One region of the Pseudomonas silesiensis genome, then DNA from elsewhere that is predicted to be linked to it. Evidence: predicted binding sites of a transcription regulator. Region 1 holds the regulator's gene; the other holds the start of a gene.
The links. The regulator FliA, encoded in region 1, starts transcription of late flagellar genes. The targets are predictions, from matches to a motif close to CTAAAGTTTNNNNNNNNNNNGCCGNTAA.
Positions count from the first base shown of each region.

Region 1 (7,699 bases):
CCGGCGCCTCCTTTTACAGTGTGAAAACCGCGAAAAATTGCATTGAGCAAGTCTGCATCATCCGGTCGGCTTTCAAGCTCGACCAGTTGTTCGGACAGTTGCTCAAGAATCTCGCCGGCCTCAACCAGGAAATCCTGAAGGATCTCTTCATCGGCGCCGAAGCTCATTAATGGGGTGCTCCTAACAGGTCTTAAAATCCAAGGCTGGAAAGCAAATCGTCCACATCGTCCTGACCGGACACAACGTCTTCTCTTTTATCGGCATGAATCTGCGGACCTTCACCCTGAGAGAGCTGTTTTTGCGGATCTTTTTCTGCCCGCATCGCTTCACGGTCATGTTCGATGCCCGCAAAGCGGTCCACCTGACTGGCCATCAGCACGAGTTTGAGCAGGTTGCTTTCAACTTCGGTGACCAATTGAGTCACACGCTTGATCACTTGACCGGTGAGGTCCTGATAATCCTGGGCGAGCAGGATATCGTTGAGGTTGCTCGACACAATGCGGTTGTCGGCGCTGCTGCGTGTCAGGAAACCGTCGACCCGCCGGGCCAGTTCGCGGAACTCTTCAGCCCCGACTTCGCGACGCATGAAGCGCCCCCAGTCCGTGCTCAGCGCCTGGGCTTCGTTGCTCAGGCTGTTGACCAGCGGCGTGGCGTTCTCTACCAGGTCCATGGTGCGGTTGGCCGCGGCTTCGGTCAGCCTGACCACGTAGCCCAGGCGCTCGGTGGCGTCGGTGATCTGGGACACTTCCTCGGCTTGCGGCATGTGCGGGTCAATCTGGAAATTGACGATCGCGCTGTGCAGCTCGCGGGTGAGCTTGCCCACTTCCCGATAAAGGCCGCGGTCACGGGTCTGGTTGAGCTCATGGATCAGTTGCACCGCGTCGCCGAACTTGCCTTTTTCAAGGCTTTCGACCAGTTCGACCGCGTGTTTTTTCAGGGTCGACTCGAAATCGCCCTGTGAAGATTCTTTATGCTCCATAGCTTCCCCGTGGCGCCGTTGCTCAACCAATGCGTTCGAAAATCTTCTCGATTTTTTCTTTCAGCGCTTGGGCCGTGAAGGGTTTGACCACATAGCCGTTAACACCGGCCTGGGCCGCTTCGATGATCTGCTCGCGCTTGGCTTCAGCGGTCACCATCAGCACCGGCAGGTGCTTGAGCTTCTCATCGGCGCGCACGTGGCGCAGCAGATCGATGCCGGTCATGCCTGGCATGTTCCAGTCGGTGACCAGAAAGTCGATGCTGCCGCTGTTGAGCATCGGAATGGCAGTGGTGCCATCATCCGCCTCGACCGTGTTGGTGAACCCAAGGTCACGCAACAGGTTTTTTATGATCCGCCGCATCGTTGAGAAGTCATCAACGATGAGGATTTTCATGTTCTTGTCCAAGTCGACCTCCAAGCAGTCTTAAACGCGCCCAACAGCTGGACGCGCCATTTCAATCAATCCGGCGATACACTCGATGACTGTCTGGAGCACAACAGATCGAGACCGGCGCAGTTCACCACCCCGCCAGTCACGTTCGCAGTGTCCCCACACTGCCTTCAGCGCGCTCGCCACTCCCCCAAACGCGCCCGCAAACGGGCCGCGCACTGGCTATGCAACTGGCTGACCCGGGATTCGCTGACCCCCAGGACCTCGCCGATTTCCTTGAGATTCAGCTCTTCGTCGTAGTACAGCGCCAACACCAGTCGCTCACGCTCAGGCAAATTGGCAATCGCATCCGCCAGCGCCGCCTGGAAGCGATCATCTTCCAGATCCCGTGAAGGCTCCGGATGTGCACTCGCGCCATCCTCGTGCAGCCCTTCGTGTTCGCCGTCCTGCAACAGATCGTCGAAACTGAACAGCCGGCTGCCCAGGGTGTCGTTCAAAATCCCGTAATAATCGTCGAGACTCAATTGGAGTTCGGCCGCAACTTCGTGATCTTTAGCGTCGCGCCCGGTTTTAGCTTCAATCGAGCGAATCGCGTCGCTGACCATGCGGGTATTGCGGTGGACCGAACGTGGCGCCCAGTCCCCCTTGCGCACCTCATCGAGCATCGCGCCGCGGATTCGAATGCCCGCGTACGTCTCGAAGCTGGCGCCTTTGCTGGCGTCATATTTGGTCGACACTTCCAGCAGGCCGATCATCCCGGCCTGGATCAGGTCTTCGACCTGGACACTGGCCGGCAGACGCGCCAGCAAGTGGTAAGCAATGCGTTTGACCAGTGGCGCGTAACGCTCGATCAGCTCGTACTGCGCGTCACGTGCCGACTGCTTGTAAAAGTTGTAGCCACTGGCTGTCATAGCACCGGTCCTGCGGTTTGTTGCACCAGGCGTTCGACGAAAAACTCCAGGTGCCCGCGGGGGTTGGCCGGCAGCGGCCAGGTATCGACCTTCTGTGCAATCGCCTTGAAAGCCAGCGAGCACTTGGAACGCGGGAAGGCCTCATAGACCGCGCGCTGCTTCTGCACGGCCTTGCGCACGCTTTCGTCGTACGGCACGGCGCCGACGTATTGCAAGGCGACGTCGAGGAAACGATCGGTGACCTTGGTCAACTTGGCGAACAGGTTGCGACCTTCCTGCGGGCTCTGGGCCATGTTGGCCAGGACGCGGAAGCGGTTCATGCCGTAGTCGCGATTGAGCAACTTGATCAGGGCGTAGGCGTCGGTGATCGAGGTCGGTTCGTCGCAGACCACCAGCAACACTTCCTGGGCGGCGCGAACGAAACTGACGACCGACTCACCAATGCCCGCCGCGGTGTCGATCACCAATACGTCGAGGTTATCGCCGATGTCGCTGAAAGCCTGGATCAGGCCGGCATGCTGCGCCGGGCTCAGATGCACCATGCTCTGCGTGCCGGACGCGGCCGGCACGATACGAATGCCGCCGGGGCCTTGCAACAAAACGTCGCGCAGCTCGCAGCGGCCTTCGATCACGTCGGCCAGGGTACGTTTGGGTGTCAGTCCCAGCAGGACGTCGACGTTCGCCAGCCCCAGATCGGCGTCCAGCAACATGACGCGCCGGCCGAGCTCGGCGAGAGCCAGGGACAAGTTCACTGACACGTTAGTTTTCCCGACGCCACCTTTGCCGCCGGTCACCGCGATCACCTGTACGGGATGCATGCTGCCCATGTTATTTCTTTACCTTGTCTTGCATAGACGGAGGCCACATTACTGGCTGCGCGTTCACAAACGGAACAATGCATGGCAGACCATCGATGTAGGTACAAAAACTATTCATTGCTACCTCAGCCGACCTGTTTGGTCGGGCTGTGATAAATATCAGCGAACATATCAGCCATGGCTTCTTCGCTGGGTTCTTCCTGCATTTGCACGCTTACTGCACGGCTGACCAGCTGATGACGACGCGGCAGATGCAAATCATCCGGAATCCGCGGGCCATCGGTCAGGTAAGCCACTGGTAAATCATGGCTGATGGCCAGGCTCAACACGTCGCCCAGGCTCGCCGTTTCATCCAGTTTAGTCAGGATGCAGCCAGCGAGCCCGCAGCGCTTGTAACTATGATAAGCGGCGGTCAGCACCTGCTTCTGGCTGGTAGTGGCCAGGACCAGATAATTCTTTGACTTGATGCCACGCCCGGCCAGGCTTTCGAGCTGCATGCGCAGCGCCGGGTCGCTGGCCTGCAGGCCGGCGGTATCGATCAGCACCACACGCTTGCGCAGCAAGGGGTCGAGCGCCTGCACCAACGATTGCCCCGGGTCGACGTGTGTCACCGGCACATTGAGGATGCGGCCGAGGGTCTTGAGCTGTTCCTGGGCACCGATCCGGTAGCTGTCCATGCTCACCAGCGCGATATGCTGCGCGCCGTACTTGAGCACGTACCGGGCCGCGAGCTTGGCCAGGGTGGTGGTCTTGCCCATGCCCGCAGGGCCGACCATGGCAATCACGCCGCCCTCTTCCAAGGGTTCGATGTCTGGTGTATTGATCATCCGCGCCAGGTGCGCCAGCAACATGCGCCAGGCCTGACGGGGCTCTTCGATGTCGGGAATCATCGCCAGCAAATCCCGGGACAACGGGCCGGAGAGGCCGATGCGTTGCATGCGCCGCCACAGGCTGGCCTGGGCCGGGCGGCTGCCTTGCAGCTGGTTCCAGGCCAGGGAGCCGAGTTGCACTTCCATCAATTCGCGCAGGCTATTGAGCTCGAAACGCATCGAGTCGAAGGCCCGCGGGTCGACGCCGCCTGTTGCCACTGCGGCAGGCGCTGGCGCAGGACGCGCAGGTTCGGTGTAGGTCGGCTCGACCAGCGGCTCGGCGGCGGTCAACGGCAGGCCGGCGAACAGCTGGCGATTGGTCGCCTTGTCGCTCTCGCCTTCGCTACGCAGGCTCAGTTCGGCCTGGGCGGTGACGATCCGCGACTGGGTCTTGCGCAACTCGTCTTCAAGCTCCATGTTCGGCACACGCGGCGCCAGCGCCGACAGCTTGTAATCCAGGGCTGCAGTCAGCTCGACACCACCGGCGATCCGGCGGTTGCCGATGATGGCGGCGTCAGCGCCCAGCTCATCACGAACCAGCTTCATGGCCTGACGCATATCGGCGGCGAAAAAACGCTTAACTTGCATGAACCATTACCTCAGCCGTTGGGCCCTACTGTCGCAACGATGGTCACTTGCTTGTTGTCAGGGATTTCCTGGTACGCCAACACATGCAAACCCGGGACCGCGAGTCGGCCAAACCGCGACAGCATCGCGCGAATCGGACCGGCTACCAGCAGAATCACCGGTTGACCTTGCATTTCCTGGCGCTGAGCCGCCTCGATCAACGAGCGCTGCAGCTTTTCAGCCATGCTTGGCTCCAGCAGAACGCCCTCTTCCGAGCCTTGTCCCGCCTTCTGCAGACTATTGAGCAATATCTGTTCCAACCTTGGCTCCAGCGTGATCACTGGCAGCTCGGAGTCAGTGCCTACAATGCTTTGGACGATTGCGCGGGAGACGCCGACGCGTACGGCGGCCACCAGCGCGGCGGTATCTTGACTCTTGGCCGCATTGTTCGCGATGGCCTCGGCAATGCTGCGAATGTCCCGCACCGGTACCTGTTCGGCCAGCAACGCCTGCAACACCTTGAGCAGCTGTGACAGCGAGACCACGCCCGGCACCAGCTCTTCAGCCAGTTTTGGCGAGCTTTTAGCCAGCAATTGCATGAGTTGCTGCACTTCTTCGTGGCCGATCAGCTCACTGGAGTGCTTGTACAGAATCTGGTTCAAATGGGTTGCCACCACGGTACTGGCATCGACCACGGTATAACCGAGGGACTGCGCCTGGGCCCGCTGACTGACTTCGATCCAGACCGCTTCCAGGCCGAAAGCCGGATCTTTGGCGTTTATGCCGTTCAACGTACCGTAGACCTGCCCCGGGTTGATCGCCAGCTCCCGGTCCGGGTAAATCTCCGCTTCGGCCAGGATCACCCCCATCAGGGTCAGGCGATAGGCGCTCGGCGCCAGGTCGAGGTTGTCACGGATATGCACGGTCGGCATCAGGAAGCCCAGGTCCTGGGACAGTTTCTTGCGCACGCCCTTGATCCGCGCCAGCAACTGCCCACCCTGGTTGCGATCCACCAGCGGAATCAGGCGGTAGCCGACTTCCAGGCCGATCATGTCGATCGGGGTGACGTCGTCCCAGCCCAGCTCCTTGGTTTCCTGGGCCCGGGCCGGCGACGGCAGCAGCTCCTGCTGACGCTGCACCTCCTGCAGGGCCTGAACCTTGACGTTGTTCTGCTTCTTCCAGAACAGGTACGCGCCGCCGCCAGCCAGGGCCGCCATGCTGAGAAAAGAGAAGTGCGGCATGCCCGGCACCAGGCCCATCACCGCCATCAAACCGGCCGCGACCGCCAAGGCTTTCGGCGAGGCGAACATCTGGCGATTGATCTGTTTGCCCATGTCTTCGGAACCGGAAGCACGGGTCACCATGATCGCGGCAGCTGTCGATAACAACAGTGATGGCAATTGCGCCACCAAACCGTCACCGATGGTCAACAGCGCGTACACCTTGCCGGCGTCGCCGAAGGTCATGCCATGCTGGAAGATCCCGACCGCCATGCCACCGATCAGGTTGATGAACAGAATCAGCAGACCGGCAATGGCGTCACCGCGCACGAACTTGCTGGCACCGTCCATGGAACCGTAGAACTCGGCCTCCTGGGCGACTTCGGAGCGTCGGGCCTTAGCCTGGTTCTGGTCGATCAAACCGGCGTTCAGGTCGGCGTCGATCGCCATTTGCTTGCCGGGCATGGCATCGAGGGTGAAACGCGCGCTCACCTCGGAAATCCGCCCGGCACCCTTGGTCACCACCACGAAGTTGATGATCATCAAAATGGCGAAGACCACGATACCGACCACGTAGTTACCGCCGATCACCACCTCGCCGAAGGCCTGGATCACCTTGCCGGCGGCGGCATGACCGTCCTGGCCGTGGAGCATCACCACCCGTGTGGAGGCCACGTTCAACGCCAGCCGCAACAGCGTCGCCACCAGCAGGATGGTCGGGAACACCGCGAAATCCAGTGGGCGCAAGGCGTAGACGCAGACCAGCAGAACCACGATCGACAGCGCAATGTTAAACGTGAAAAACACGTCCAGCAGGAACGGCGGCATCGGCAACATCATCATCGCCAGCATGACCAGCAACAACAACGGCACGCCCAGATTGCCCCGACTTAAATCGGCAACGTTGGTGCGAGCAGTGTTGAGTAGCTGAGAGCGATCCACCGGTTTTTTTCCCCGTGCCTTTGAAGCAAACTTTTGACGCCGGGTGCCGGCGTAGAGGGGGTACTGCAAGAAGCCTTCCAACTTTTGCGGGGTTTTAAGGTACGGATGTTTTAACGGGAGTTTGTGGCGACAGGAGGGGCGCTTTCGCCGGCAAGCCGGTCTCGCTCCCGCGGTGTGTCAGTGAACATCTCTATTGGATGGGATGGCCTCATCGCGAGCAAGCTCGCTCCCACAAGGTTCTGTGCCGAACGGTGATTTTTCAGTCATCCCCGATCCTGTGGGAGCCGGGCTTGCCCGCGATGAGGCCGGTACTGCCAGCGATACCTCAGAGAATGTGCGCCGCTAGCCAGCAATTCGAATGAGCAAACCCAACGTACCTATCAGTTCTGCTAGTACCCAACCCTAGCCAAACCGCCAATACTGAGCTCCCGCACTTCGGACCTTCGGAGCCCCCCCTCCATGACATCGCCGCGCGAAACCGTGCTTTGCCAATACCACTACGACCCTCTTGATCGACTCATCAGTCATACATTGACAGATACCCTCGAGCGCCAGCGCTTTTACTGCAAAAGCAGGCTGGCGACCGAGATGCAGGGGGTGATGCGTTATTCGATCGTTCAGCATGGCGAGCAGCTGTTGGCGCAACAGCGAAGTGAGGGTGATGCACCCGAGACCACGTTGCTGTCCACCGATCAGCAGCGTTCGGTGTTGCAGACGCGCAAGGCCAAGCATCCCCCGCAGCCCATTGCCTATTCACCTTATGGTTACCGCCCTGTTGAAGGCGGGTTACCAAGCTTGCTCGGCTTTAACGGCGAACGGCCGGATCCGGTGACCGGATGTTATTTATTGGGCAATGGATATCGGGCGTTTAATCCAGCTTTGATGCGGTTTAATAGTCCGGACGGTTTGAGTCCGTTTGGGAAGGGTGGATTGAACCCTTATGCATACTGCTCTGGAGATCCAATGAATTTCACAGACGCAAGCGGCCAGTCCCGTTGGAAA
Region 1 covers NZ_CP014870.1:4,890,850-4,898,548, forward strand. The annotation lists gene PMA3_RS21590 (chemotaxis protein CheA) at 1-167, opposite strand, end outside; gene PMA3_RS21595 (protein phosphatase CheZ) at 191-979, opposite strand; gene PMA3_RS21600 (chemotaxis response regulator CheY) at 1,002-1,373, opposite strand; gene fliA (RNA polymerase sigma factor FliA) at 1,541-2,281, opposite strand; gene fleN (flagellar synthesis regulator FleN) at 2,278-3,108, opposite strand; gene flhF (flagellar biosynthesis GTPase FlhF) at 3,225-4,556, opposite strand; gene flhA (flagellar biosynthesis protein FlhA) at 4,568-6,697, opposite strand; gene PMA3_RS31030 (RHS repeat-associated core domain-containing protein) at 7,157-7,699, shown strand, end outside.

Region 2 (7,699 bases), 360 kb from region 1:
ATTGTGGTGGAATGTGCGCACTGACCGTGGCGCTGAGCACGTCCTGACGGAAGTCGGAGATGGTTTCGCCGATGTTGTCCGCGGCCAGCAACGTATTACGCATGTGATAGATCACTTTACGCTGTTCGTTGTTGACGTCGTCGAACTCGAGCAGTTGTTTACGAATGTCGAAGTTGCGACCTTCAACCTTGCGCTGTGCCTTCTCGATGGCGTTGGTCACCATGCGGTGCTCGATCGCTTCACCGGACTGCATGCCCAGGGCCTTCATGAAGTTCTTCACCCGGTCCGAGGCGAAAATACGCATCAGGCTGTCTTCCAGCGACAGGTAGAAACGGCTGGAACCGGCGTCGCCCTGACGACCGGCACGACCACGCAACTGGTTGTCGATGCGGCGCGATTCGTGACGCTCGGAAGCGATCACCTGCAAGCCGCCCGACTCCAGCACTTGCTGGTGACGTTTCTGCCAATCGGCCTTGATCTGGGCGATCTGCTCAGGGGTCGGGTTTTCCAGGGACGCCACTTCCACTTCCCAGTTGCCGCCCAACAGGATGTCGGTACCACGACCGGCCATGTTGGTGGCGATGGTCAGTGCGCCCGGACGACCGGCCTGAGCGATGATCTCGGCTTCTTTTTCGTGGAACTTGGCGTTCAGAACCTTGTGCTCGATGCCTTCCTTGTCGAGCAGATCGGACATGTGCTCGGACGTTTCGATGGTTGCAGTACCCACCAGCACCGGACGGCCCTGGGTCATGCATTCCTTGATGTCGTTGATGATTGCCGCGTATTTCTCTTCGGCGGTCAGGAACACCAGGTCGTTGTAGTCTTTACGCGCCAGCGGCTTGTTCGGCGGGATCACCATGACCTGCAGGCCGTAGATCTGGTGGAACTCGAACGCTTCGGTATCGGCGGTACCGGTCATGCCGGACAGCTTGTTGTACAGGCGGAAGTAGTTCTGGAAGGTGGTCGAGGCCAGGGTCTGGCTTTCGGCCTGGATGTTCAGGTTTTCCTTGGCTTCGATGGCCTGGTGCAGGCCTTCGGACAAACGGCGACCCGGCATGGTACGACCGGTGTGTTCGTCGACCAGGACCACCTGGCCATCCTGCACGATGTATTCGACGTTGCGATTGAACAGTTTGTGCGCGCGCAGACCGGCATAGACGTGGGTCAGCAGGCCCAGGTTGTGGGCCGAGTACAGGCTTTCGCCCTCGGCCAGCAGGCCGACGCCGGTGAGCATGTCTTCGATGAACTGGTGACCGGCTTCGTTGAGTTCGACCTGGCGGGTCTTCTCGTCGACGGTGTAGTGGCCGGCCTTGGTGACTTCGCCCTCGACTTCTTCGACGTGCAATTGCAGCTGCGGGATCAGTTTGTTGATCTCGATGTACAGCTTGGAGCTGTCCTCGGCCTGACCGGAAATGATCAGCGGGGTACGGGCTTCGTCGATGAGGATGGAGTCGACTTCGTCGATCACGGCAAAATTGAGTTCGCGCTGGAACTTTTCTTCCATGCTGAACGCCATGTTGTCGCGCAGGTAGTCAAACCCGAATTCGTTGTTGGTGCCGTAGGTGATGTCGGCGGCGTAAGCGGCGCGCTTCTCTTCCGGCGGCTGGAATGGGGTGACCACGCCGACCGTCATGCCGAGGAATTCGTAGAGCGGACGCATCCAGTTGGCGTCACGGCGGGCCAGGTAGTCGTTCACCGTCACAACGTGCACGCCCTTGCCGGACAGCGCGTTGAGGTAAACGCCCAGGGTCGCCACCAGGGTCTTGCCTTCACCGGTACGCATTTCCGCGATCATGCCTTCGTGCAAGGTCATGCCGCCGATCAGCTGGACATCGAAGTGGCGCATACCCATGACGCGCTTGCCGGCTTCGCGGGCGACCGCAAAGGCTTCGGGCAGCAGCTTGTCGAGGGTTTCCCCTTTGGCGATGCGGGCCTTGAACTCGTCGGTCTTGGCACGCAATTGATCGTCCGAAAGGGCCATCATTTGCTCTTCGAAGGCATTGACGAATTGCACCGTCTTGAGCATGCGTTTGACTTCACGCTCGTTCTTGCTTCCAAAAAGTTTCTTTAACAAAGGCGCAAACATATCGGCAGGATCTTCCACACTAAAGGGATGGAGGGCGGCCCCGTGAGTCGCCCGTGCAGCCCTCATGGCCGCATGCGAACGAGCATTCTACCCGGAAACGATGGTGAGGAAAGTGGCGTTATTCCACGATGCCGGCACAGCGCTGTGACGGGGCTCCCTTAAAATAAGGGCTTTTTGCTGAACTTCAAGCCGTTCACCACATAAGTTACTCGTTGATTTAATGGGTAAAGCGCTCGCAACGCAATGGCTCGGGCGCATGCGGCGCTTTCTGCTACCATGGCCGCTCTGTTACTTCAGGTGTCTGATCATGGCATTTCGCCCTCTTACGGCCAGAGCACCCGCCGTTCTGCTTCGCGAAGCCAAACCGCTCAAAGCCATCTTCGGCCACGCTCAACGCCTGGGTCATTTGCAACGCCTGGTGGAAAGCCAGTTGCAGCCCGCGGCTCGCGAACACTGCCATGTGGCGTCGTGGCGCGAAGGCAGTTTGTTGCTGATTGTCACCGACGGTCACTGGGCCACTCGTTTGCGTTACCAGCAAAAGCGTCTGCAACGGCAATTGCAGCTGTTCGATGAGTTCGCCAGCCTGACGCGGATTCTGTTCAAGGTGCAGCCGCCCACGACTCAGCAAGGCGCGGCCGGCCATACCATCAGCTTGTCAACCGATGCGGGCGCGACCATCCAGGCCACGGCCGACGGGATCACTGATCCGAATTTGCGGGCAGCGCTGGAGCGCCTTGCGGCCCACGCCAAACCAAAAACCTGAAATCGACCCCCTCTATGCAGGAGCGAGGCTTGCCCGCGAAGATGGCAGCGCGGTTTAACTGAATGACCTCGTTATCGTTCTTCGCGGGCAAGCCTCGCTCCTACAAGGGGGGGTATCCAATGATTTTATCGGCGTTTGCTGCCGCCGAGCAATGAGCCCATCAACCCGCGTACCAATTGTCGGCCCAGCTGATTCGCCGCCTGTCGCATCGCCGATTTCAGTGCCTGCCCTGCCGCCGTGCCGAGGAATTCCCCGGCCTTGTCGGTGAAGCTCGGCTCCTCGGGCACGGGTTTGCCGGGTGCCGCGTCCGGCTCTGGCGCCAGCCCCTTACGCCCCATCAATACTTCATACGCCGATTCGCGATCGATCGGTTTGTCGTAGCGCCCCTTGAACGGAGAACCGGCGATCAGCAGCGTGCGTTCGGCCTCGGTAAGCGGTCCGATCCGCGATTGCGGCGGTGCAACCAGGACACGCTGGACCATTCCCGGCGTGCCCTTGTCTTGCAGGGTACCGACCAGCGCCTCGCCGATGCCCAACTCCGTCAACACCGACAAGGCGTCGAATGCCGGGTTCGGCCGGAAGCCATCGGCCACCGCGCGCAGGGATTTCTGCTCCTTGGCCGTGAACGCGCGCAAGCCATGCTGGATGCGCAGGCCCAACTGAGCCAGGACGTTATCCGGCAAGTCGCCCGGCGATTGGGTGACGAAATACACCCCGACACCTTTGGAGCGAATCAGCCGCACGACCTGCTCCAGTCGGTCCTGCAAAGCCTTGGGCGTACCGGCGAACAACAGATGCGCCTCATCGAAAAACAGCGCCAACAGGGGTTTGTCAGCATCCCCGCGCTCCGGCAGTTGCTCGAACAGTTCCGCCAGCAGCCACAACAGGAACGTTGCATAGACCTTCGGCGCTTCGTGGACCAGACGACTGGCATCGAGCAGGTGAATACGCCCGCGACCATCGGCGCCCGGCTGCAGGATATCTTCGAGTTGCAGCCCCGGCTCGCCAAACAACGCTTCCGCCCCCTGTTGCTCCAGGGTCGCCAGACGCCGCAACAGGGCCTGGCTGGAACCGGTGGTCATCAGCGCGGCGTCGTCGCCCAGCAATTGAGGTTGATCACGCAGGTGATTGAGCAGCGCCTTCAAATCCTTCAGGTCCAGCAGCAACAGCCCTTCGCGGTCCGCGACCTTGAAGGCGGCATACAGCGCCGACTGCTGGCTGTCGGTCAATTCCAGCAGGCTGCCCAGCAGCAACGGCCCCATTTCACTCAAGGTGGTGCGCAAGGGATGCCCGGACTCACCGTGAATATCCCACAGGGTCACCGGATACGCCTGGGGCCTGTGGTTCAGCCAGGGCATCCCGGCGATCCGCTCGGCGACCTTGCCCTGAGGGGTTCCGGCAGCGCCAAGGCCGCACAGGTCGCCTTTGATATCGGCCGCAAACACCGCCACGCCGGCATCGCTGAAGGCTTCGGCCAGGCGTTGCAAGGTGACGGTCTTGCCGGTGCCGGTGGCGCCCGCCACCAGGCCATGACGGTTGGCCAGGCGCATGGCCTGGGCGATCGGCTGTCCCGTGAGATCGGCACCGATAACGAGTTGCAGTGAATCAGGCATTTTGTCACCCCATGATTAATCTTTGATCCTTCACGGCCGATATAAAAGACTGAAAAGCGTCGGTAATTCCCTAAGGAGAGTACGGAAATATCAGCTTGTTTTCACTGCCGCCCATTGTGCGCTCCTTAATAAAAGCACGCCTTTGGCACCAAGACCTAAGCGGAACCCCAAGCCATGAACAAAAACCTGCGTTTCAGCCATAAAATCCTGCTTGCCGCCGCCCTCATCGTCATGGCCGCCTTCGCCTCGTTCACGCTGTACAACGACTATTTACAGCGCAACGCCATCCGCGAAGACCTGGACAACTATCTCAATGAGATGGGGGATGTAACCGCCAACAATATCCAGACCTGGCTGACCGGTCGGATCTTGTTGATCGACAATCTCGCGCAGAACATCGCGATCAATCCTGAACAGTCCACCGTCGCCAGCCTGCTCGAGCAGAAAGCCCTGACGTCGACCTTCATGGCGTCTTACCTGGGCGACGCCACCGGCAGCTTCACCATTCGTCCCGACGCCAAAATGCCCGCCGGTTTCGACCCACGGGTGCGCCCTTGGTACAAAGGCGCCGAAAGCAGCAGCACCGCGACCCTGACCGAACCTTATATCGATGCGGCCACGGGCCAGACCATCATTTCCATCGCCAGCGCCTCGAAAAAAGCCGGGCAAAGCGTCGGCGTGGTGGGTGGCGACCTGAGCCTGCAAACCTTGATCGATACCCTTGGCGCCCGCAACTTCGACGGTATGGGGTACGCCTTCCTGGTCAGTTCCGACGGCAAGATCCTGGTTCACCCGGACAAAGCCCTGGTGATGAAGACCCTGAGCGAGGCGTTTCCGGACAGCACCCCGCGGATCAGCGGCGACTTCAGTGAAGTACAGGTCAACGGCCAGACCCGCATCGTCACGTTCACCCAAATCAAGGGCCTGCCCTCGGTCAACTGGTACATCGGCCTGTCCGTGGACAAGGACAAGGCCTTCTCGATGCTGACCGAGTTCCGCGCCTCGGCGGTCATCGCGACCCTCATCGCCGTGGCCATCATCATCGCCCTGTTGGGCATGCTGATCCGGATCCTGATTCAACCGTTGCATGTCATGACCCGCGCCATGGCTGACATCGCCGACGGTGAAGGTGACCTGACCAAACGCCTGACCATCCAGAGCAACGACGAATTCGGCGTTCTCGGCACCGCATTCAACCGCTTCGTCGAGCGTATCCATGGCTCGATCCGCGAAGTGTCCTCCGCCACCGGGCAAGTCAACGAAGTGGCGTTGCGCGTGGTAGCAGCCTCGAACTCGTCGATGTTCAACTCCGACCAACAGGCTTCCCGTACCAACAGCGTCGCCGCGGCCATCAACCAGCTCGGCGCCGCCGCCCAGGAAATCGCCCGCAACGCCGCGCAAGCGTCGAGTCAGGCCAGCGATGCCCGCAGCCTGGCTGAAGATGGCCAGCAAGTGGTGGAGCGCAGCATTGCCGCGATGAACAAGCTGTCGAGCATGCTCAGCGCCTCGAGCACCAACATCGAATCGCTCAACAGCAAGACCGTGAACATCGGGCAGATTCTGGAAGTGATCACCAGCATTTCCCAGCAAACCAATCTGCTGGCGCTCAACGCCGCCATCGAAGCGGCGCGCGCCGGTGAGGCCGGTCGTGGTTTTGCGGTGGTGGCCGATGAGGTCCGCAACCTCGCCCACCGTACGCAGGAGTCGGCGCAGCAGGTGCAGACCATGATCGAGGAACTGCAAGTCGGCGCCCGCGAATCCGTCAGCACCATGAGCGACAGCCAGCGTCACAGCCAGGACAGCGTGGAAATCGCCAACCTGGCGGGCGAGCGCCTGAACAGCGTGACCTTGCGCATTGGCGAAATTGACGGCATGAACCAGTCGGTGGCGACGGCGACCGAGGAACAGACGGCGGTTGTGGAATCGATCAACGTCGACATCACCGAGATCAATACGCTGAACCAGGAAGGCGTGGAAAACCTGCAATCGACCTTGCGTGCGTGCGCCGACCTGGAACAGCAGGCGGTGCGCTTGAAGCAGTTGGTGGGCAACTTCCGGATTTAGTGACGGTAACGACGCCTTCGCGAGGCTCGCAGATACAGCTGGCAGGCAGTATGCCAGCCAACATCTCGAGCCGGTTTTTTGGCCTGTCGGCAGCTTTCACGCTCGCGGACGCTCACGAATGGAAAATGAGCGTCCCTCCGGCAGGATCGTTGCCTTCGCCAAGGCTTCAATTCGACACCCGTCAAAAAAAGGGGCAAACAACCAATGCCAGTCAGTTAATAGAATGCGGCACCTGTAGGAGCGAGCTTGCTCCTACAATTTCCTTAACTGACTGGCATTAGGCAAACAACGCATTTGCGGTACCGCTACAGGGCGTAAAGCTCGGTATCGCAACATGTAGTATAGGTTCCAGGAACAACGCCCAAGCCCCCGGGATCAGTGCGTAAATGAGGCGAAAAATTTCTTGTAACGCTACTGCAGTCGATCTAAAAACAATACTTGCTTAACATGACCACCGGATAACGGCACCCAACACCTGGCGTCAGACGAACAAGTGCACTCCATCTCCAACCCCTCTGATACGCCTGACTTATTGATCATTGGCAGTGACGTTACGATACAAAGCAACATTGGCAAACAAAAATTGTTCAACGCGCATTTAGCTTGAATGCGGCAGCACGACCTGACCGCTCTATTTATGAATCGCACGCCCAATAACCGAAACAGCCTGATGATATTGATGGGTATTTCATTACCTGTTCGCTCACCGTGAAGGCCACGCCACTCGCCAGGAGGTCATAATGAAGGAAATCTCTGGAGTATCCGAACACCCCTACCGCTACGACTCTGTCAGCCGGGGCCTGCATTGGTTGATGGCACTGATGTTTGCCTGGATTTATTGCTCGGCTGCTGCCCATTACCTGCTTTCTGACTCAGTGCTGGATAAAACCCTGTGGCCTTATCACAAACCCGTGGGGTTGTTATTGCTGGGGCTGTTTGCGCTGCGTGCCAGCTGGAGCTTGCTGAACCGGCAACACCGTCCGCCGAGCATGAATGTGGCCGCCAGCGTAGGACATGGGACGCTCTATGGGTTGATGTTACTGATTCCCCTGATCGGTTTGTTACGTCAGTACGGCTCCGGTCGGGCCTTTTCGGCGTTTGGTGTACCGGTAATGGATGGGTTCGAAGGGGAGAAGATCCAGTGGATGATTGACCTGGGTAGTAACTTTCATA
Region 2 covers NZ_CP014870.1:5,251,643-5,259,341, forward strand. The annotation lists gene secA (preprotein translocase subunit SecA) at 1-2,086, opposite strand, end outside; gene PMA3_RS23360 (DUF721 domain-containing protein) at 2,394-2,849, shown strand; gene PMA3_RS23365 (helicase HerA-like domain-containing protein) at 2,975-4,462, opposite strand; gene PMA3_RS23370 (methyl-accepting chemotaxis protein) at 4,637-6,526, shown strand; gene PMA3_RS23375 (cytochrome b) at 7,267-7,699, shown strand, end outside.
Region 2: a site for FliA is predicted at 4,478-4,505, ahead of PMA3_RS23370 (methyl-accepting chemotaxis protein). Genes of this name have one in related genera too.